One region of the Halomonas sp. KM072 genome, then DNA from elsewhere that is predicted to be linked to it. Evidence: predicted binding sites of a transcription regulator. Region 1 holds the regulator's gene; each other region holds the start of a gene.
What was found. The regulator sigma-54, encoded in region 1, starts transcription at its own class of promoters, with help from an activator protein. The targets are predictions, from matches to a motif close to TGGCACNNNNNTTGCTNT.
Positions count from the first base shown of each region.

Region 2: a site for sigma-54 is predicted at 2,428-2,445, ahead of RVM26_RS14785 (P-II family nitrogen regulator). Genes of this name have one in related genera too.
Region 3: a site for sigma-54 is predicted at 3,689-3,706, ahead of RVM26_RS03130 (HAD-IIB family hydrolase). Genes of this name have one in related genera too.
Region 4: a site for sigma-54 is predicted at 3,822-3,839, ahead of RVM26_RS13500 (NCS1 family nucleobase:cation symporter-1). Genes of this name have one in related genera too.

Region 1 covers NZ_CP136132.1:926,665-931,724, reverse strand. Annotated here, with positions in the region: gene lptC (LPS export ABC transporter periplasmic protein LptC) at 1-167, shown strand, start outside; gene lptA (lipopolysaccharide transport periplasmic protein LptA) at 164-667, shown strand; gene lptB (LPS export ABC transporter ATP-binding protein) at 689-1,435, shown strand; gene RVM26_RS04180 (RNA polymerase factor sigma-54) at 1,541-2,956, shown strand; gene hpf (ribosome hibernation-promoting factor, HPF/YfiA family) at 3,054-3,362, shown strand; gene ptsN (PTS sugar transporter subunit IIA) at 3,367-3,834, shown strand; gene rapZ (RapZ family nucleotide-binding protein) at 3,904-4,836, shown strand; gene RVM26_RS04160 (HPr family phosphocarrier protein) at 4,862-5,060, shown strand, end outside.
Region 2 covers NZ_CP136132.1:3,128,338-3,133,397, reverse strand. Annotated here, with positions in the region: partial or broken gene RVM26_RS14800 (YifB family Mg chelatase-like AAA ATPase) at 1-604, opposite strand, end outside; gene RVM26_RS14795 (ABC transporter substrate-binding protein) at 720-1,589, opposite strand; gene RVM26_RS14790 (accessory factor UbiK family protein) at 1,830-2,171, opposite strand; gene RVM26_RS14785 (P-II family nitrogen regulator) at 2,522-2,860, shown strand; gene RVM26_RS14780 (ammonium transporter) at 2,922-4,169, shown strand; gene glnK (P-II family nitrogen regulator) at 4,395-4,733, shown strand; gene RVM26_RS14770 (ferredoxin--NADP reductase) at 4,884-5,060, opposite strand, start outside.
Region 3 covers NZ_CP136132.1:672,681-677,740, forward strand. Annotated here, with positions in the region: gene RVM26_RS03110 (glycosyltransferase family 32 protein) at 1-537, opposite strand, end outside; gene RVM26_RS03115 (FlgO family outer membrane protein) at 632-1,216, opposite strand; gene RVM26_RS03120 (hypothetical protein) at 1,222-1,890, opposite strand; gene RVM26_RS03125 (OmpA family protein) at 2,063-3,091, shown strand; gene RVM26_RS03130 (HAD-IIB family hydrolase) at 3,795-4,700, shown strand; gene RVM26_RS03135 (glycosyltransferase family protein) at 4,719-5,060, shown strand, end outside.
Region 4 covers NZ_CP136132.1:2,850,696-2,855,755, reverse strand. Annotated here, with positions in the region: gene RVM26_RS13515 (NAD(P)-dependent oxidoreductase) at 1-920, opposite strand, end outside; gene hydA (dihydropyrimidinase) at 973-2,412, opposite strand; gene RVM26_RS13505 (carbon-nitrogen hydrolase family protein) at 2,447-3,313, opposite strand; gene RVM26_RS13500 (NCS1 family nucleobase:cation symporter-1) at 3,896-5,060, shown strand, end outside.

The DNA.
Region 1 (5,060 bases):
TGGAGCGTCATGCCTGGAGCGACACCCCTGTGATACTGCAGCAGCCACCTCAACGCATCGAAGCCTCACGCATGGATGTCTGGCTGGACGACAGCCGTGTCAGTTTGATCGATAACGTGCGCGGCGTGCATCCGCCCGCCCCCCAATCTTCTCAGGAGTCGCCATGAACGCCCTGCTTCGTACGGCACTGTTCGCCCTTGCCGTTCCCATGGTGGTAGGCGTGCTGCCTGCCGCCGCTCAACAACAGGCCCCCGTTGAAGTGGAAGCCGACCGCCTGGACCTGGACCAACGTGCGGGCACGGCGGTCTATACCGGCAACGTCGACATTCGCCAAGGTGAAATGCAGCTGCGCGGAGAGCGTGTCGAAATTCATCGCAACGAGGCGGGCGAGCTCTCCCGGGCCGTCGCCACGGGCGAGCGTGCCTACCTGCGCAACCAGCTGGAAGACCAGACGACGCCCATGGAAGGCTGGGCGCGGCGCATCGTCTACCATGTGTCCGAGCGGCGTGTAGAGCTGATCGACCAGGCCGAACTGACCCAGCAAGGGGATCGCTTCCAGGGTGGACGGCTCGAATACTTCATCGACCGCGGAGTGGTCCAAGCACGCTCCGATGTCAGCGGCAGCGCACCGCAACGCATCCGCATGACTTTACAGCCCGAGCAATAGAGAGAGCCCCTCGTGACAGCCATCAGCTCCGACACTGCAGCGGTCAAGACGCTCCATGCACAGCATCTGGCCAAGAGTTACAAGCGCCGCCGCGTGGTCAAGGATATCAACCTGGAAATTGCCCAAGGCAGTGTCGTTGGCCTGCTAGGCCCCAACGGCGCTGGCAAGACCACCTCGTTCTACATGATCGTCGGCCTGGTGAAGGCCGATGCTGGCAAAGTGGGCATCGACGATCTCGACCTGACCCGGGCGCCGATGCATGAACGTGCCCTGGCAGGCATCGGCTACCTGCCTCAGGAAGCATCGATCTTTCGCAAACTGTCGGTGGCCGACAATATCATGGCCATTCTGGAAACGCGTCGTGAGCTCGACCGCAGCAGCCGAGAAGCCAAGCTCGAATCGCTGCTGGAAGATTTTCACATCACCCATATTCGCGACAACCTGGGCATGAGCCTCTCGGGCGGCGAGCGGCGGCGGGTGGAAATCGCTCGCTCGCTGGCCACCGAACCTGCCTTCATTCTGCTGGATGAACCATTTGCCGGCGTCGACCCCATTTCCGTGGGCGATATCAAATCGATCATACGCGCCCTCAAGAAGCGTCATATTGGCGTCCTCATCACCGACCACAACGTGCGTGAAACCCTGGATATCTGCGATATTGCCTACATAGTTGGCGACGGACACATCATCGCCAGTGGAAACCCCCAGGAAATCCTCAATAACCAGAAGGTACGTGACGTCTATCTGGGCGCCGACTTCCGGCTTTAAACAATGGCCCACGAAGACATTTTATTTAGTGGCATGCTTATTGCACTTGCACCAAACGCAGACTCGCTCTAGGGTGGAGCTTTCTGATTAACGAGTGGTTCTCAGATGGTCATGAAAGCTTCTCTTCAACTGCGCATCGGCACACAGCTGACCATGACACCTCAGCTGCAGCAGGCCATTGCGCTGCTTCAGCTATCGACGCTGGACCTTCGTCAAGAAATTCAGCAGGCGCTGGATGCCAACCCCATGCTCGAGCAGGAAGATGAGTTTGGCGAACAGGCCGTCAGCGAGCCTCAGGAAGCCGAGTGGGCAGACAGCATCCCCAGCGAGCTTTCCGTAGACAGCGACTGGTCCGATACGTACCAGGACATGGGGAGCATGGGCGGCAGCAGCGAAGGCCCGGACTTCGAGCGTCAGGCGGCGGGGCAGAGCCTGCACGGTCACCTGCTTTGGCAATTGGCCATGACCGACTTCTCCTCCCGTGAACATGCCATCGCCGAAAGCCTCATCGATGCGCTGGATGCCAACGGCTACCTGACCCAGCCTCTCAACGACATTCGCGAGGGGCTCAAGGCACAAGGCCACGACGGCCTGAGCCAGCGCGAGGTCGAAAACACCCTGCTGCGCCTTCAGCAGTTCGAACCCACCGGAGTATTTGCCCGAGACCTGCGGGAGTGCCTGATGCTGCAGCTGGCCTCGCTGCCCGAAGACACCCCGCTGCTGATGCCTGCCAAACGCCTGGTACGCCAGTTTCTCGAAGCCCTTGGCAAGGACGACATGCGCTTGCTGAAGCGACGCCTGAGCCTCGACGACGAGCAGTTGGACGATGTCATCCGTTTAATTCGCAGCCTTGACCCCAGGCCTGGAAGCGCCTACGGCATCACCGACGACAGCTATGTCACGCCAGATCTGGTGGTACGCCACGATCACGAGGGCTGGCACCTGGAACTCAACCCGGAAGCGCTGCCTCGACTGCGTATTCAGCCCGACTACGCCAGTCTGATCAAACGCGCCGACAAGAGCCAGGACAACCAGTTTCTGAAAGAGCATCTCCAGGAGGCTCGCTGGCTGATCAAAAGCCTTTCGAGCCGCAATGACACCCTGCTGCGCGTGGGGCGCGAGATCATTGCTCGGCAGATCGGCTTTCTGGAGCATGGCGAAGAAGCCATGAAACCGCTGATTCTGGCCGATATCGCCGAAGCGGTGGAGATGCATGAGTCGACCATCTCGCGGGTCACTACCCAGAAATACATTCATACCCCGCGCGGGGTGTTCGAGCTCAAGTACTTCTTCTCCAGCCAAGTCAGCGGCCAGGAAGGTGGCGACAGCCATTCCAGCACGGCCATTCGAGCACGCATCAAGAAACTGATTCAGGACGAGCCTCCGGGCAAGCCACTCTCCGACAGCCGTCTGGTCACCCTGCTGGAAGCGGGCGGCATCACCGTGGCCCGCCGCACCGTGGCCAAGTACCGTGAGTCGATGGGTATACCTTCGTCGAGTGAGCGCCGTCGTTTACGCTAGTTAAACGCTCTCGCCCAACAAACTCTCGACGAGGGCTTTGCAATGGCCCAAAAAGGGTTACAATCGAAGTACAGTCCGATGGATAAGGAGCACGTCAATGCAAGTAAACATCACTGGTCATCACGTTGAACTGACTGACGCCTTGCGTGACTACGTAAACGAAAAGCTGGAACGCGTTGAACGTCACTACGACAACATCACGACCGTCCAGGTCACCTTATCTGTTGAAAAGGAGCGCCAGCAAGCCGCCTGCACCCTGCACGCAGCAGGAGCCGACCTTCATGCCGAAGCGCTGGACAACGACATGTACGCAGCCATTGACGCCCTGGCGGACAAAATCGACCGTCAGCTCGTAAAACACAAGGAAAAAGCACAAGCCCGCGCCCAAGGCGCTGGCGTGCGTTAACCCGATGATGTTGGAAACCATTCTCCCCCCGGAGCGCGTGCTGTACGACGTGCCCGGGGGCAGCAAAAAAAGGGTGCTGGAGTTTTTCAGCACCTTTATCGCTCAAAACACGCCCAGCCTGGATAGCCAGGAAGTCTTCAGTCGATTGATTGGCCGTGAACGGCTGGGCAGTACCGGCATCGGCAATGGCGTGGCCATTCCCCACGCACGCAGTCCTCACTGCAGCACGCCGATTGCTGGGTTTCTCAAGCTGGCCGAACCCGTCGACTTCGATGCCATCGATGGTGACCCCGTCGATCTGGTGTTCGTGCTGCTGGTACCCGAAGAAGCCGATGATACGCATTTGGCGCTATTGGGTCAGGTCGCCACGATCATGAACGACGCAGCCACACGCCAGCAATTGCGCAATGTCAGCAGCCAGCGTGAACTGCTGACGCTGTTGACCGACAAGATTCGCGAGCAGGCTGCCTAGCGCAGCCTTTGCCGGGCAGCAAGGCCGACGGTAACCCTCTATTCCTTCTCAAGCCAAGAGAGATGCGCTATGCAGCTGGTGATCATTAGCGGCCGTTCAGGGTCCGGTAAGTCCATCGCCCTACAGGCGCTGGAAGATCTTGGCTATTACGCCATCGACAACCTGCCTGCCATGCTGCTGGGCTCGCTGGTCGATGAACTGCGTCAACAGGGCGGACGTACTCATTTGGCCGTCAGCATCGATGCGCGCAACTTGCCTACTGCACTGGAACAGTTGCCTGCTCTGCTGGAAGAACTACGCCAGCGTCAGATCCGTTTTCAGGTCATCTACCTGACCACGGACGCTCGCATTCTGCTGGAGCGCTACTCGGCCACCCGTCGGCGCCACCCGCTGACGCGGGATAGCGACATGACCCTGGAAGAGGCCATCAACAAAGAAGAAGAAACCCTGCTCGAGATTCGGGACCTGGCTGACCTGCTGATCGACACGTCGCGTCTTTCGGTACACGACCTACGCCGCCGCATCACCGATCAGGTTGCTCATCAGCGGCGTGACCAGTTGACCCTGACGTTCGAATCTTTCGGCTACAAACGGGGCGTACCCATGGATGCCGATATCGTGTTCGACGTGCGCTGCCTGCCCAACCCCTACTGGGACCCCAGCTTGCGGCAGTTCACCGGACGCGACGCCAATATCAAGGCCTTCTTGAGAGGCTACCCCATCGTCGATGACATGCGTGACGATATTCATGCCTGGCTGGAGAAATGGCTACCTGCTTACCAAAGCAGTCAGCGCAGCTATATGACCGTGGCCATTGGCTGTACCGGCGGACAGCATCGCTCTGTCTACATGGTCGAGCAACTGGCGCAATCGCTGGTCAAGCGCACTGGCGCTATTCAGCTCAGACACCGGGAATTGGGCTTGCAGTACACGCTGAGCGAATTACCCGCTACCGTCGATGCCGCTTCTTCCACCCCTCCCAGCGACACGACGTCGCCCTGATATCACTCGGCAAAAAGGAACCAGAGTGCCTGAAAGAACCTTAACGCTGACCAACCAACGCGGCCTTCATGCCCGCGCCGCCACCAAACTGGTCAAGTGCGGCCAGCAGTTTTCAGCCCGCATTCACGTGTACAAACAGCAGCAAAAGGCCGATGCGGCCAACATCATGTCGCTGCTGATGCTGGCGGCCCCCTGCGGCACGTCACTCACCATTACCGCAGAAG
Region 2 (5,060 bases), 1.7 Mb from region 1:
GGGCCTGGTGCTGGCCGCGCACATCGGCCAGGTCGGCCATGGGTGTGGTCGATTTGGCCGATGCCGAGAGCTGGTGGGGTGGGATCTTTTCCTGGCCTAGCAGGTGGGCGACGACTTGCCAGAGAGAGTCGGCGGGCAGCACCGGTAGATCGCCCGCCAGGGCAGCTTCATCGGCGCAGGCGCGGGGCACGATCAACGCCTTGTTGGTACGGCGAGTGGCCAGGGCAAAGGGCAGCACGCCGGGTACCGCCCGCAGCTTGCCATCCAGGGCCAGCTCGCCTGCGCACTCCATGCCTTCCAGCGCATCCACCGGGATTTGGCCCGACGCCGCGAGAATACCCAGCGCAATCGGCAAATCGAAACGGCCACCCTCTTTGGGCAGGTCCGCCGGGGCGAGGTTGAGGGTAATGCGCTTGGTGTTGGGGAAATCGAAGCCCGCGTTGATCAAGGCGCTGCGCACCCGTTCGCGGCTCTCCTTTACGGCGGTTTCCGGCAGGCCCACCAGTGTCAGGCCCGGCAAGCCATTTGCCAGGTGTACCTCGACATGCACCGCAGGTGCTTCCAACCCCACGCCCGCCCGCGTGGCCACAATCGCTAATGTCATGGCGCTCCCTCGCAACGTCTCTCAATCGGCTCACTCAGTTTAATGAGCCTGCTCGTTGGCTAAGCCTACTTTATTTCAAGCGTTGAGCGCTACTGAGCGGCCAGCGAGTAAAGCGTTAATGTGCCCCCTGGGCGTTCAATGCGCTGGTCAGTTCGCGGGCAAAGCGCTGGGCGGAGGGCAGGGCGCCAAAGCTCCAGACTGGCGGCAGGCGCAGCAGATGGCCATGTTGAACGCTCGGCAATTGCTGCCACAGGCCGCTCTTTTCCAACTGCGCTTCCACCCCTGCGGGGAGCGGGTCAACGATGACCAGGGTGGCGTCGGGGTAGCGTGCCAGCGCTTCGATACCGACCAAGGCGAAGCCCCAGGCGTTGGTGGGCTCATCCCAGGCGTTGGGCAGCGCCAGCTGTTCCAATACGGCGTTGTAGAGGCTGTTCTCGCCAAATACCCGCACATGCCGAGCATCCATGAACTGCACCATCAGCAATGGAGATGCGTTGCCGGGCGGGTAGCGCAGCTCGCGCATCAGCTGCTGGGTGTTCTCGATCAGCGCGTCGGCTTCTGCGTTGCGTCCGGTCAACTCGCCCAACTGGCGGGTGAGTGTCTGCATTTCCTGCCACGTATCGGTGCCTGGCGAGTAAAGGGCGAAAGTGCCCACCGGCGCGATGCGCTCCAACCGAGGAATCAGCCCGGTAAACATGGGCGAGAGCAGGGTTTGCTCAGGGGGCGATTGGGCCAGCAGCTCGAAGTTGGGCTGGGTGCGTAGGCCAAGGTCGCTGACGTGCTCCGGGATACGCGGCTCGCCTACCCAATCGTGATATCCCGGCTGTTGCGCGATACCGCTGACCGGAGCGCCAATCGCCAGCAGCGTTTCGGCGATGGTCCAGTCGATGGTGGCCCACTGGGCGTGGCTGGCAGTGCTGAACAGCAAGGCTGCCGCGAGCAAGCAGCTGCGGGCCAGGGTCGGGAGTCGGGGGATGCAGCGCATGAAGTGGGCACCTGACAATAAGCGCTTTATTTAAACGATTCTGTTTATCAATTGCAAATGGAAACAGCGGAGGTCGCACAAGTCGTCAGCGCGAGACCCCCCAGGGGCGTAACTGCTCCAACATGGTGCATGAGGTGGCTTTCGCCATGCTTTCGCTCGTTTGATGCGTCACAAAGTGAGCCGTAAGGGGTCAGGCGGATAAGCGCGCTGGGTGCCTATCCAAGGCCACCCAGCGTTGCCTCAGCTTGGGTTGCCGGGGGTGGGCTTGCCTTGCTCGGCAGGCTCTACGGGGGCTGGCGGTACTTCGGCTTCCATGGGGGTGGACTGCGCGGCGCTGGCCGCTTCCACCGTGGCTTCCAGGCTGGCCACCTGACGCTCCAGCGCTTCGACACGCGCGCGCGTGCGCTGAAGCACATCCATCAAGATATCAAAGTCTTCTCGTGATACCAGCTCCAGGCGGTCGAAGGCGCCTCGTACCACTTGCTGCACGCCTTTCTGAATGTCTTCCGGGGCCTGGGAAGCATTCTGTAAACGGTCGCCTATCTGCTGGGCTAAACGGCTGATGCGATCCTGGGGCGTCATGGCTCTCTCCTCAAACGGTGGCGCATAAATGTGGATTGCTTACCTGTAAGGATACGCAACCCTTTGCCAAACCGCATGCCCCGCGTGCGTTTTCTCCTGCAGTGTGCGCATGCATCAAAAAAGAGCGTGCCGCTTTTATTGGTGATCGTTTTTAGTGCATGGGTGGGTGTGAATGGATGCGTAGTCGCCTTGCCAGTGGCTGTAAAGCGCACTTTTGAAACCTTAAGGGTATGAATTTCAATGATAAAAAATCCAGTGGCACGGTATGAGCATTAGCAGGGCAAGCACTAAATTCGGGCGGCCACGCCGCTCTCCACCGAGTGGGACTGAACCAGCAGGGGAGATCCGGGATGAAACTCATCACCGCTATCATCAAGCCTTTCAAGCTTGACGACGTTCGTGAAGCACTCGCCGACAACGGCGTGCAGGGGATTACGGTTACTGAGGTCAAGGGATTTGGTCGCCAGAAAGGCCACACCGAGCTGTATCGCGGTGCCGAGTACGTAGTGGACTTTCTGCCCAAGGTGAAAGTGGAAGTGGCCGTGGACGATGCGCGTCTGGAGAGCGTGCTGGATGCCATCTGCAGCGCTGCCAACAGCGGCAAGATCGGTGACGGCAAAGTGTTCGTGACGCCGCTGGAAGATGTCATTCGTATTCGTACCGGAGAGCGTGGCGCCGACGCGGTATAGGCCTGCCCACACAACGACGACCCACTACGTATAACTTCTCTTGGATCACGGGGAACACCTGATGAACGAGCTTACAGAATTGAGCTATGCGCTCGATACGTTTTACTTCCTGATTTGCGGCGTACTGGTCATGTGGATGGCCGCCGGCTTCTCGATGCTCGAGGCCGGGATGGTACGTTCCAAGAACACCGCTGAAATTCTGACCAAGAACATTGCGCTGTTTGCCATTGCCTGCACCATGTACCTGCTGGTGGGCTACTACATCATGTACTCCAGCGGCGAAGGCGGTTTCCTGCCTAGCCTTGGGTTCCTGATCGGTACCGAGAACAGCGTCGATGCGGTGCTGGCCGGTGGTGAAGATGCGCCTTACTACTCCATGCGTTCGGACTTCTTCTTCCAGGTCGTGTTCGTCGCAACGGCGATGTCGATCGTGTCGGGTGCCGTGGCCGAGCGTATGAAGCTGTGGGCCTTCCTGGCCTTCGCGGTGGTCATGACCGCCTTCATCTACCCGGTGTCTGGCTACTGGACCTGGGGCGGTGGCTGGCTGGATGGTGTTGGCTACTCTGACTATGCGGGCTCGGGTATCGTCCACATGGCCGGTGCAGCAGCAGCGTTGGCGGGTGTGCTGGTACTGGGCCCCCGTAAGGGCAAGTATGGCAAGGACGGTTCTATCCACGCGATTCCGGGCGCCAACATGCCACTGGCCACGCTGGGTACCTTCATCCTGTGGATGGGCTGGTTCGGTTTCAACGGTGGTTCCGAGCTGAAACTGTCGGATGCCGTGTCGGCCAACAACGTTGCTCAAGTGTTCGTGAATACCAATGCGGCGGCGGCGGGTGGCGTGATTGCAGCCCTGGTGCTGGCCAAACTGTGGTTCCGCAAGGCGGACCTGACCATGGCGCTGAACGGTGCGCTGGCAGGCCTGGTCGCCATTACCGCAGACCCGCTGTCACCTTCTGCGCTGGGCGCCGCCTTGATTGGTGCCATCGGTGGCCTGATCGTGGTCGCTGCCATCATCACGCTGGACAAGCTGAAGCTGGATGACCCTGTGGGTGCTATCTCGGTTCACGGTGTCGTGGGTATCTGGGGTGTGCTGGCCGTGCCGCTGAACAATGGCGATGCGTCCTTCGGTGCACAGCTGATCGGTATCGTCGGCATCTTTGGCTGGGTCTTCATCGCAAGCTTAGTGGTATGGCTGGTGCTGAAAGCGGTCATGGGTATCCGCGTTAGCGAAGAAGAAGAGTATGAAGGCGTCGATATCGCTGAGTGCGGTTTGGAAGCCTATCCCGAGTTTGGCGTCAAGAAATAAGCTCTGTGCCATCGCAAGCGGCACTGCTACTCAAGGCCTCCCTCGTGGGAGGCCTTTTGCCGTAGGGAACGGGTCAGGCTTGCCCGCATGTACGTGCCAGGCACAAGGGCTTTTTATTCTCTGGGCTGGCGGGTGTATGCTAGGTGCAATGGGCGTGAGGGGTATCGACATCGCGCCGCCGTGTTTCCGGTCAAGACAACCGTTGCATAACCAGAGGATGTGGTCATGAAATTAATCTCAGCCATTATCAAGCCGTTCAAGCTTGATGACGTACGTGAGTCGCTTTCCGATATCGGCGTGCAGGGTATTACGGTGACGGAAGTGAAAGGCTTTGGTCGCCAGAAAGGCCACACAGAGCTGTATCGTGGGGCGGAATACGTGGTGGATTTCCTGCCCAAGGTGAAGCTGGAAGTGGCCGTGGACGACGATATGGCCGAGCAGGTCATCGATGCGATCACCCAGGTGGCCAATACGGGCAAGATCGGCGATGGCAAGATCTTCGTGATGCCGTTGGAGCAGGTGATTCGTATCCGTACCGGCGAAACCGGCAAAGACGCTGTCTAACCACGGTGAATGGTAAGGCGTGAACAGTGAGTCGCGCTGAATCGACAAAGCCCCTGTGGATAATATCCACAGGGGCTTAATGCATAAGGCGACGATGACACGGGCTACGATTTTCTATTCATCCTTCACCTTTCACCCTTCGAACGAGGCTTACTTCTCTACGAAGGCGCGTTCGATGACGTAGTCGCCCGGCTCGCCCATACGCGGGGAGATGTTCAGCCCCAGCTCATCGAGCAGTGCGCTGGTGTCGTCCAGCATGGCGGGGCTACCGCAGATCATGGCGCGGTCCTGACGCGGGTCGATGGGCGGCAGGCCAGTGTCGGCAAA
Region 3 (5,060 bases), 250 kb from region 1:
GCTGGCAATGAAATAGTTGCTGAGCTCACCACGGCGTGTGGTGATGTAAAGCTCCTCATGCTTGCCTAACGTGTTGGCCAAGGGCCAGATCGCATGGGCATCGATATCCAGATACACGCCACCGTGTTGGTAGAGCACCAGCAGCCGCCAGAAGTCGGCTTGGGCAGCACCGATTTGCAGGCGATCATATTGCTGATTGACCTCTGCGGGGTAGTGGTCGGCAATGAACGCTTTTCTGGCCTCGGTAATCATGAACCGATACTCGAAACGCGGTGCCATCAGGCGGTTGAACAGATAATTCAGATAAACGGGCAGCGTGACCTTGTTGGTGAAGTTGGTCTGCCAGATGATCTTGGGAATGGGCGTTGGCTCTTTGGGCTTCAGCCAGGGCGCCGCTTGTTCCGGGAGCGTAAAGCGCTTGTTGGGGAACAGGGCATGAAAACCATAGCTCAACAGCTTGGTGATGTTGGCCAATAGCTTGATGATTCTGCTGGTCGCCACGATATGCGGCTTGCGAGATTTTGTTTGAGACGGCATTGGCTCTCTTTGCTCATTTCAATGAAAAGCCTGGGGAGTAGGCTCCTCAGGCTCTTCGATACTATCTGATGGTGCTGGGTCATTTACCCGGCCATCACCAACCGCCTTGGCTTTCCAGCAAACTGCGGATGTTGTTGTCCAAGGGGAGGCGGAAGTCTGCACTGCCCAAGACCATCGCATCCCCAGCACGCACCACCCGTGCGCTCACATACAGAGAGTCCTGACCTTGTGCATAGGTTCCCATGAGAATGGAGCGAGCATTGTGCTGAGAGCTCAAACGTTGTACTTGCCTGGAGAGAATCAGCTCTCCCACATTCTCTTCGATGAACATGCTATCGCGCATCTTGACCTCCCGCACCTGCATGCCTTGCTGGGCAAGTGCCGAGGCCATGATCTCCGAACTGATGCGTCCAAAAGTGGACGACTGGCTCAAGTTGTCGATGCTGACGAAGGTGGCCGCAATCATGGGGCTATAGCGGGTAAGATCGGGGTTGCTTGCCATCATTTGCTGGGCAGCTTGATGTGCAAGTTCAGACAGGTCTGGTTTGGGCGCTTCAGGTTGGCTGCTGTTGCCAAGCGATGCGCAGCCCGTCAGCATCAATAGCGCAAGGCTCAGCGCAGCAGTGTTCATGGCGCGGCGGTAAGAGACAGGAAGCACCGTCATAAGCGTCAACAGCATAAAGGTTACCAAGTGTCGGTGATGGAAATAGTCGGCGTCGTGGGAGCCTGAGGCACTCTATGGGGTGCATACTGGCGCCGATCACCGGCATTAATGTAATAGATATTGGACGAAGAGTAGAGGATTTGATCCTGTTCAACGATCTGTGTGGTGACGATGATCTCTTCGTTGCTGGTGGGTGTCCAACTACCCCCGACAGAGTCGGCGAGGATGCCGGCCGGGATCAGTGCCAGCCCAGGCTCACTCCAGTGGCGGATGGGAAAGCTGGCGACGGCAATGCCGGTTGCCAGCGCCGTGTAAGCACCAAAAGGCGGACGCGTATAACCACGGTCACGATGCTGAACGACTTCCACATCGATCTGAACCGTTGCTCCGTTGGCACGGGGCTGGGTAGTGACGCTGCCACCGCGTGACACCAGCTCGCTGGTCAGCAGGGTTCTGAAGCCTCGTTCGAACTCTCCGCCACTGTAATAACTGCCGTACTGTGCGTGTTCGGGGGCGAGAATGTGCAGGTCGCGGAACCGTACCCGTTCGCTGGCCAGGATACCTGCCGCTTCATGTCGGGCCAGGACTTCCCAGTGCTGGGCAGCCTGCATGCGCTGTTGTTCACTGTAAGGGTAGGTGGTAGCAATCGGCGTTTGTGATGTGTTGGCGTAAAAACAGCCGCTTAGCATCAGGCCAACCGCGCCTAGCCCAAGTGGGGCAAGACAGCGGCGAGTGAGAGACAACAGAGGACGAATGCGCACCGGTAGTTCCTTATCGCTAGTAAACGGCTTTTTGATAGACTAGTTTGCCATGCTCATAGTAGATCGGCCACGAGGTTTAAAACTTGAATGAGTAACCCCCATGCTTGAGGACCATCGTAGCGGCCCTCGTCACGATTCGTTGCTGTCATCTTACCCGGAAGACGATAGCAACAATGGCTGGATGATCAGCTACATCGACATCATGACGCTACTGGTGGCGCTGTTCGTGATCATCATTGCTGCTGCCGGGGTCACTGGCCCCAACTGGAACCCGGAAGCACCTGACACCGAGATCAGTGAAAGCAGTGTGCCTACCTTGGAAGTTCCGCTGCCTGCGCTGTTGGATGAACGTCGCCAAAAGCGCAACATTGCTTATCTGAATGAGCCCGGAACGCTCAGCCCGATGGCCATCAGCGCGGCCTTGGGGGTGGCTGGGCTGCCCGCACCGGTCATGGTGATGCCTGAACCCGCCGAGGTGCCGCCTTTGCTGGCGCTGGCACCTGTCGAGCCAGCATCGCCGGTAGCGCCGCTGCTGGAGCGTTACCTGCCTGCGCTGCCCACGCCGCTGCTTACCCATGAAACTCAGCGCTCGGGCCAGCCACTGGCAAATTACATGGTGCTGTTGACCGATCGCCCGCCCGTCAACGTCCAGCAGGTGGAGGACGAGGCCATCAGCAGTGCGTTGGCACTGGACGAGCAGTTGTCTGAGCGGGTCGAATCGTCCCTTTACCTGCCTGACCTGGATGGCGTCGAGGTCTCCCGAGTGGCAGAAGGCATCAGCCTGCGCGTGCAGGATCAGCTGCTGTTTCCTTCAGCCACCGCTGGGCTGACCGAGGGCGGTACATCGCTGGTGGGAAGCCTGCTGGAAACCATTCAGCGCTACGACGGTGAAGTCTGGGTCGAAGGGCACTCGGATAGTCAGTCGATCAATACCCCCGAGTTTTCGTCCAACTGGGCGCTTTCCAGCGCACGGGCCATTGCCATCGTCGAAGCACTGGAAGCTGCAGGTGTCGAACCTGAACGGCTACGCGCGGTCGGTTTTGCCGACACTCGCCCACTGGAAGATAACAGCAGCGCCGAGGGGCGCGCCCGCAATCGACGTGTCGAAGTAGTGATTCACGTAGAGTAAGCACCCACACGCTGGCTTGGGGCAGCTCACTGTTGTAGGGGGGCTTCAGCCCGCGATGATTCCAGCACCTGGCTTGATAGGGGTGGCTACTCAGGCAGTCGCCCAATGAAATTGGCCTCCCACAAGCAGGTTGGGTGCCAGCTCTGGCTATCAGCCAATGAAATTGGCCTCCCACAAGCAGGCTGGGTGCCTGTTCTAGGCTATCAGCCAATGAATTGGCCTTCCACAGGCAGGCTTGGGACTGCTTTGCTTTTGCTGAACAAAAAAAGCCCGCCAGGGGGTGGCGGGCATCAAAGGGCTTGGCTCACTGCAGCCCACTGACATCTGGTGAGGGGGTGTACGAGATCGCCAGTGGGTACAATTCGAGTATAGCTATTTTTAAATGTTTGCCAAGGATTTGTGTAAAAAATTTTGTTGTTGTGTCGTTTTGGGCGCTCTATTAGATAATTCTTGTACAATTTCTGGCAATACTCCCGCATCTTGGCCTCTGTTTATTTGCGCTTTTTTGGTGCGTCTTCGCTTGCCCTATTTTGGTGCTGCCTTTGTTGGAAGCTTTCGTGTGTTTTAATTATTTGATTTTAATTAACTAAATCGTTCTGGCATGCATTCTGCTTTGGTAGTTTCCTACCTTAGGTGCTTTTTTCGAAAGGCCTTCACGTTCGGCTTTTGAATGACCTGATTCCAGTTTGCAAAAGGTGCTGCCATGACCGAGTCCGCTAGTCCTGCACTACTTGACCCCGCGTTACAGCCGCGTCTGGTGGTCACTGATCTCGACGGTTCCTTGCTGGACCACCACAGCTACGACTTTTCGCCTGCGGCCCCTTGGCTTGCCCGCCTCAAGCAGTTGGGCGTGCCGGTCATTCCTGTCACCAGCAAAACGCGGGCCGAACTGGTGCCGCTACGTGAAGCGCTGGGGCTGACGGCAACGCCCTTCATTGCTGAAAACGGTGCCGTGATTGGTCTGCCGCCCGGCTGGTGCCATGCCAGCCTTGACCGGCCGGGTAGCGGGCTGGACGGCGTGGTCATCAAGCACACGGGGGTGGATATCCGCTTTATCCGTGCACGCCTGGCCATCTGGAAGCAGCGTCTCGACCTGCGGTTTACGCCCATGGGGGAGATGGAGGTGGCAGAGGTCATGGCCAGAACTGGCCTGGACGAGCCCCGTGCCAAAGCAGCCAAGCGGCGCGAGGGCAGCGAGCCGCTGATCTGGGAAGACGATGAAAATGCCTTGGAAAAATTGCGTGCTGCGCTGGAGGGCGATGGGTTGACCATGACCCAGGGCGGTCGTTTCTGGCACGTCATGGCGCAGGCATCGGGCAAGGGAAGTGCGGTGAACTGGTTGATTCAGCGCTTTGCGTCGCTACGCGGGCGGCAGCCGCTTGCGCTGGGGCTAGGCGATGGCCCCAACGACGTTTCGATGCTGGAAGCCGTCGATCAGGCCGTGGTGATCAAAGGGTGCCATGACTTGAGGGTGGCGCCACACAACCGGGCGCTGTACCGCACCCAGGCAACCGGGCCAGCCGGATGGGCCGAGGGGGTGGCTCACTGGTGGGGGCGAGACGACCGCCGGCTAGCGGCGGAGCCCCATCTGCAAACCACCACGGCTTAACTCAACGAGGAAGCGCGCATGAGTGATTTTCATCAGAATGGCGTCATTACCGATTTTCATAATCTGACCCGTCGCCCCGTGGAAGATCTCGAGCGGGAGCTGTGCCAATTTGCCAAGCGCCGCCCCATGGGGTTGATTCTACCGTCGCTGTTTTCCGAGCTGGAAGGGCCTGCGCTGTCGGTCATTGTCGATGAGTTGGCCAAGGTTCCTTATCTCAACGAGATCGTGATTGGCCTGGACCGGGCCGACCGAGAGCAGTTTCTTTATGCTCGCGAGTTTTTTTCACGCTTGCCTCAGCATACCCGCATTCTGTGGAACGATGGTCCTCGGCTGCGAGCGCTGGATGCGGAGCTCGAGCAT
Region 4 (5,060 bases), 1.9 Mb from region 1:
AGAGTGACCTCTTTGGCTCCCAAACGCGCCATTTGCGTGGCCATGTCGATGGCGGTATTGCCTGCGCCAATCACAATGCAGCGCTTGGCAACGGCTAGGCTGCCCAGGTCATCGGTTTGGCGCAGGGCCTTGATGTAGTCCACGGCGGGCATCAGGCCCGGTGCATCTTCGCCGGTCAGCCCCAGCGTGCGGCTGGCTCCCAGCCCCAACCCCAGAAATACGCTGTCGTACTGCTGGCGCAGGGTATCGAGAGTGAGGTTGTCGCCCAAGCGTTGGCCGTACTGGAGGTCGATGCCGCCAATGTCCAGCAGGAACTCGACTTCCTTGCGGGCAAAATCGTCGGTCATCTTGTAGCGGGCAATGCCGTACTCGTTGAGCCCGCCAGGCTTTTGCTCGGCCTCGAAGATGGTGACCTGGTGGCCCAACATGGCAAGACGATGGGCGCAGGAGAGCCCCGCAGGCCCCGCGCCCACCACGGCAACATGGCGGCCAGTGCTGGCGGCCCGCTTGAAGGGGTGGCTATCGAACTGCATGTGGTCGGTAGCATGACGCTGGAGCAAACCGATCAGTACCGGCTGGCACTCGGCGTCGTGGTTACGCACGCAGCTGCGTTCGCAGAGGATTTCCGTGGGGCACACTCGGGCGCAGCTGCCGCCGAGGATATTGGCTTCCAGAATAGTTGCTGCTGCGCCATTAATGTTGTTGTCACTGATCTGGCGGATGAAGCTGGGAATGTCGATGTCCGACGGGCAGGCCTCGACGCAGGGCGCGTCATAGCAGTACAGGCAGCGCTGGCTTTCGATGATGGCCTGGCGCGGCGCCAGCGGCGGATGCAGGTCGCTGAAGTTGCTTGCCAGCGTCGCTGGGTCGTAGGTGCCGACCTCTTTTGCGCTGGGCAGATGATCAAGTGAATGGGTCACGGTCGTTTCTCCCTGGTCCTTCTGGATCGTTCTGTTCTGCGTGGGGCGAGGCTCAGCGAGTAACCGCCACGGGGGCATTCAGCTCGGCACGCTTGGCCAGCAGCTCGAACACACCGGGGTAGGCGGGGCGCTTCAGGTAGCGTCCTGCGCCGCGTTCGGCGTGCAGCTCGCCATCCCGCCAGGTCCATTTGCCCTGGCTGATGGTATGACGGGCAATGCCGCGCACCGTCTTGCCCTCGAAAATATTGAAATCGACGTTCTGGTGGTGGGTCCTGGCGGAAATCGTGCGGGTGCCGTTGGGGTCCCAGACCACGAGGTCGGCATCGGCACCCACCTGAATCGCCCCTTTGCGCGGGTAGAGGTTGAAGATTTTGGCGGTGTTGGTGGAGGTGACCGCCACGAACTCCTGGGGCGAGAGCTTGCCGGTATTCACCCCTTCGTCCCACAGCACGGCCAGGCGGTCTTCCACACCCGCAGTGCCGTTGGGGATCTTGGTGAAGTCATCTTTCCCGGCGGCCTTCTGCTCTTCGCAGAAACAGCAGTGGTCGGTAGCGGTGGTTTGCAGATTGCCAGATTGCAGGCCATGCCAGAGCGCTTCCTGGTGGCCTTTGGACCGGAAAGGCGGGCTCATCACATGGGCGGCAGCAGTGGCCCAGTCCGGGTGCTGGTAAACGCTGTCATCGATCACCAGGTGCCCCGCCAGGCACTCGCCGAACACCGGGTGGCCCTGCTGGCGGGCGTAGGCGATTTCATCCACCGCGTCTTTGGTGGAGACGTGCACCAGGTAGACCGGCGCACCCAGGGTGGAGGCAATGCGAATCGCGCGGCTGGCGGCTTCGCCTTCCACCTGCGGTGGGCGGGAAAGCGGGTGGGCTTCCGGCCCGGTGATGCCTTGGGCCAGCAGTTTTTGCTGCATGTGGTAGACCAGCTCGCCGTTTTCGGCATGCACGGTGGGCACCGCGCCCAGCTCCAGGCAGCGGGAAAAGCTCTCCACCAGAATGTCATCGGTGGCCATGATGGCGCCCTTGTAGGCCATGAAGTGCTTGAAGCTGTTGACCCCGTGGTCGCGTACCAGGGTGCCCATTTCCTCTTTAACGCTCTCATCCCACCAGGTGATCGCCACGTGGAAGGCGAAGTCAGTGGCGGCTTTTTCCGCCCAGCCCTGCCAAGTCTCGAAGGCTTCCAGCAGCGACTGGCCGGGGCTGGGGATCACGAAGTCGATAATCGTGGTGGTGCCGCCCGCCATGGCGGCGGCGGTGCCGGTGTAGAAGTCTTCGCTGGCCACCGCGCCCATGAAGGGCATCTGCATGTGGGTATGGGGGTCGATGCCGCCAGGCATCACCAATTGGTTGCTGGCATCGACGATCTCGCAGCCTTCCGGCACGTCCAGGTCGGTGCCAATGGCGTGGATTTTGCCATCAACACACAGCACATCGGCGCGGTAAGTGTCGGCGTGGGTGACCACCGTGCCGCCCTTGATCAATAAGCTCATGGTTCGCTCCTGTCGTTGTGTTTAGCCAGCAGAATCATTCACCGTCGGTGAGGCGGGTGTAGGTCTCGGGGCGTCGGTCGCGGAAGAACTGCCAGCTGTTGCGCACTTCGCGCACCATGTCTAAATCGATCTCATGCACCAGCAGCTCATCTTCCGTGGCGCTGGCCTGGGCTTCGATCTTGCCGCGTGGGTTGACGATGTAGCTGGAGCCGTAGAAGTCGCCGATATTCCAGGGGGCCTCGGTGCCAACCCGATTGATGGCGGCGATGAAGCAGCCGTTGGCAGCGGCAGAGGCGGGTTGCTCCAGCTCCCAGAGGTATTGGGAAAGACCGGCCACCGTGGCAGAAGGGTTGAAAATCACTTCGGCGCCGTTGAGCGCCAGTGCCCGCCAGCCTTCCGGGAAGTGGCGGTCGTAGCAGATGTACACGCCGATCTTGCCGTAGGCGGTATCGAAAACCGGCCAGTTGGATTTGCCTGGTTTGAAGAAGAATTTCTCCCAAAAGCCAGCCACCTGGGGAATGTGTGTCTTGTGGTATTTGCCTAGATAGCTACCGTCAGCGTCGAACACCGCTGCCGTGTTGTAGTAAACGCCGGTCTCGGTCTCTTCATAGATAGGGACGATGATCACCATGCGGTGCTCGGCCGCGAGCTTTTGCATCATCTGGCAGGTGGGACCTTCCGGCACTCGCTCGGCGGCGGCGTACCACTTGCTGTCCTGGCTGGGGCAAAAATAGGGCTGATTGAACACTTCCTGGAAGCACAGCACCTGCACGCCTTGCTCGGCGGCTTGCTGAATCATGGGCAGGTGCGCTTCGTTCATCGCGTCACGAATGGCGCCGGGTTCCTGGTCGGTGCTGGTATTCAGGGCCATCTGGATCAGGCCAATCTTCATTTTCTGCATGGACTACCCCTCTTTTGTCATAACGCGCCGACCTCCGAATGGATGGGAAGTCAGTCGTGTATCGCTCGGTGCTGGGCGTGTCATGAACGCGACTCACGGTCGGGAATTGTTATTGTTCACAAAGCTGTCATATTGGACAGCTTTTTGAACATAGCGCTGGATGAAGGATGTTTGCAAGAATTTTTTATAGAAAAGTATGTGAGGTTTTAAGTGTTTGTTTTTGCAGTTTTTTAATTTTTTAACTTGGCTTTTTTGTCAATATGGTGAAGCGTTGCACTATTATGGGTTTTATATTTTTTTCATATTTATCAGTGTTTTGTTGTTTTTTTATTAGTTGATTTTGATTTCTTTTGCATCTTGATGGTGCGTTTTATAGAGATGCCGCTACCATTTTTATGAGGTTTTAATCCCCGCGCGTATAACAACAACGATACGAAAGGCGTCGCTATTATATATGTCTATCAAGTCAGCTTTGTGTTCAATGGGTTAGTGCCGTGGGCGTGCGTTTAGGCACGTTTATTGCTGCACAACTTGCTGAACCTTTGAAGATAAAAAGGCAATGGCGAGGCTGAGGAGACAACAATGACGGCAGCTAAATCTCGAATGATCGATCAGCAGGGGTTGGTCGAACTGGCAGTGGAAGATGATGTGCGTGAAAGCCCACGCTTCAACGACGATATTGCGCCTACCGAAGCAAAAGAGCGTACCTGGAGTAAATGGAACATTGCGGCGCTGTGGGTCGGTATGTCGATCTGCGTGCCTACCTACACCCTGGGCGGCGTGCTCACGGCCTACTTTGGGCTGAGCGTTGGCGAGGCGCTACTGGCCATTCTGCTGGCCAATGTGATCGTGCTGATTCCGCTAACGCTGAACGCTTTTCCCGGCACTAAATTCGGCATTCCCTTTCCGGTGGTGCTGCGCTCTTCGTTTGGCATCCTGGGTTCCAACGTGCCCTGCCTGGTCAGGGCGCTGGTAGGCTGCGGCTGGTTTGGCATTCAAACCATGTTTGGCGGGCTGGCCATTCACCTGCTGCTGTCGGCGCTGTTTCCCGCCTGGGCGGCGCTGGGTGGCGTCGGCGAAGTAATTGGCTTCTTCGTGTTTGGCGCCATGAACCTGTACGTGGTGATTCGCGGGGCCGAGTCGATCAAGTGGCTGGAAACCCTGGCGGCACCGCTGCTGTTGGCCGTGGGGATCGGGCTGATGATGTGGGCGTGGCCGCACATGTCGATGACCGAACTGCTGGCCCAGCCGCCGTCGCGCCCGGAAGGGGCTTCGGTATATGGCTATTTTTTTGCTGGCCTGACGGCCATGGTGGGCTTCTGGGCGACGCTGTCACTGAACATTCCTGATTTCAGCCGCTTCGCCAAGAGCCAGAAGGACCAGATCGTCGGGCAGATCCTGGGCTTGCCGTTGACCATGTTCTTCTTTGCTGCCTTGGGCGTGGTATTGACCGCCGCCTCGGAAACGCTGGTAGGCCAAACCGTGGCCGACCCGGTGCGCCTGATCGGCTATATCGACAGCCCTTTCTGGGTCATCATGGCCATGCTGCTGATCATCGTGGCGACCATCTCGACCAACACCGCTTCCAATATCGTCTCACCCACCAATGACTTTCAGAACATTGCCCCCAAGCTGATCAATCAAACCCGTGGCGTGCTGATGACCGGCGCCGTGGGGGTGCTGCTGATGGGCTACGACCTGCTGCAAAAGGCGGGGGTGGTGAGCCAGGGCGTTTCACTGGAGCAGA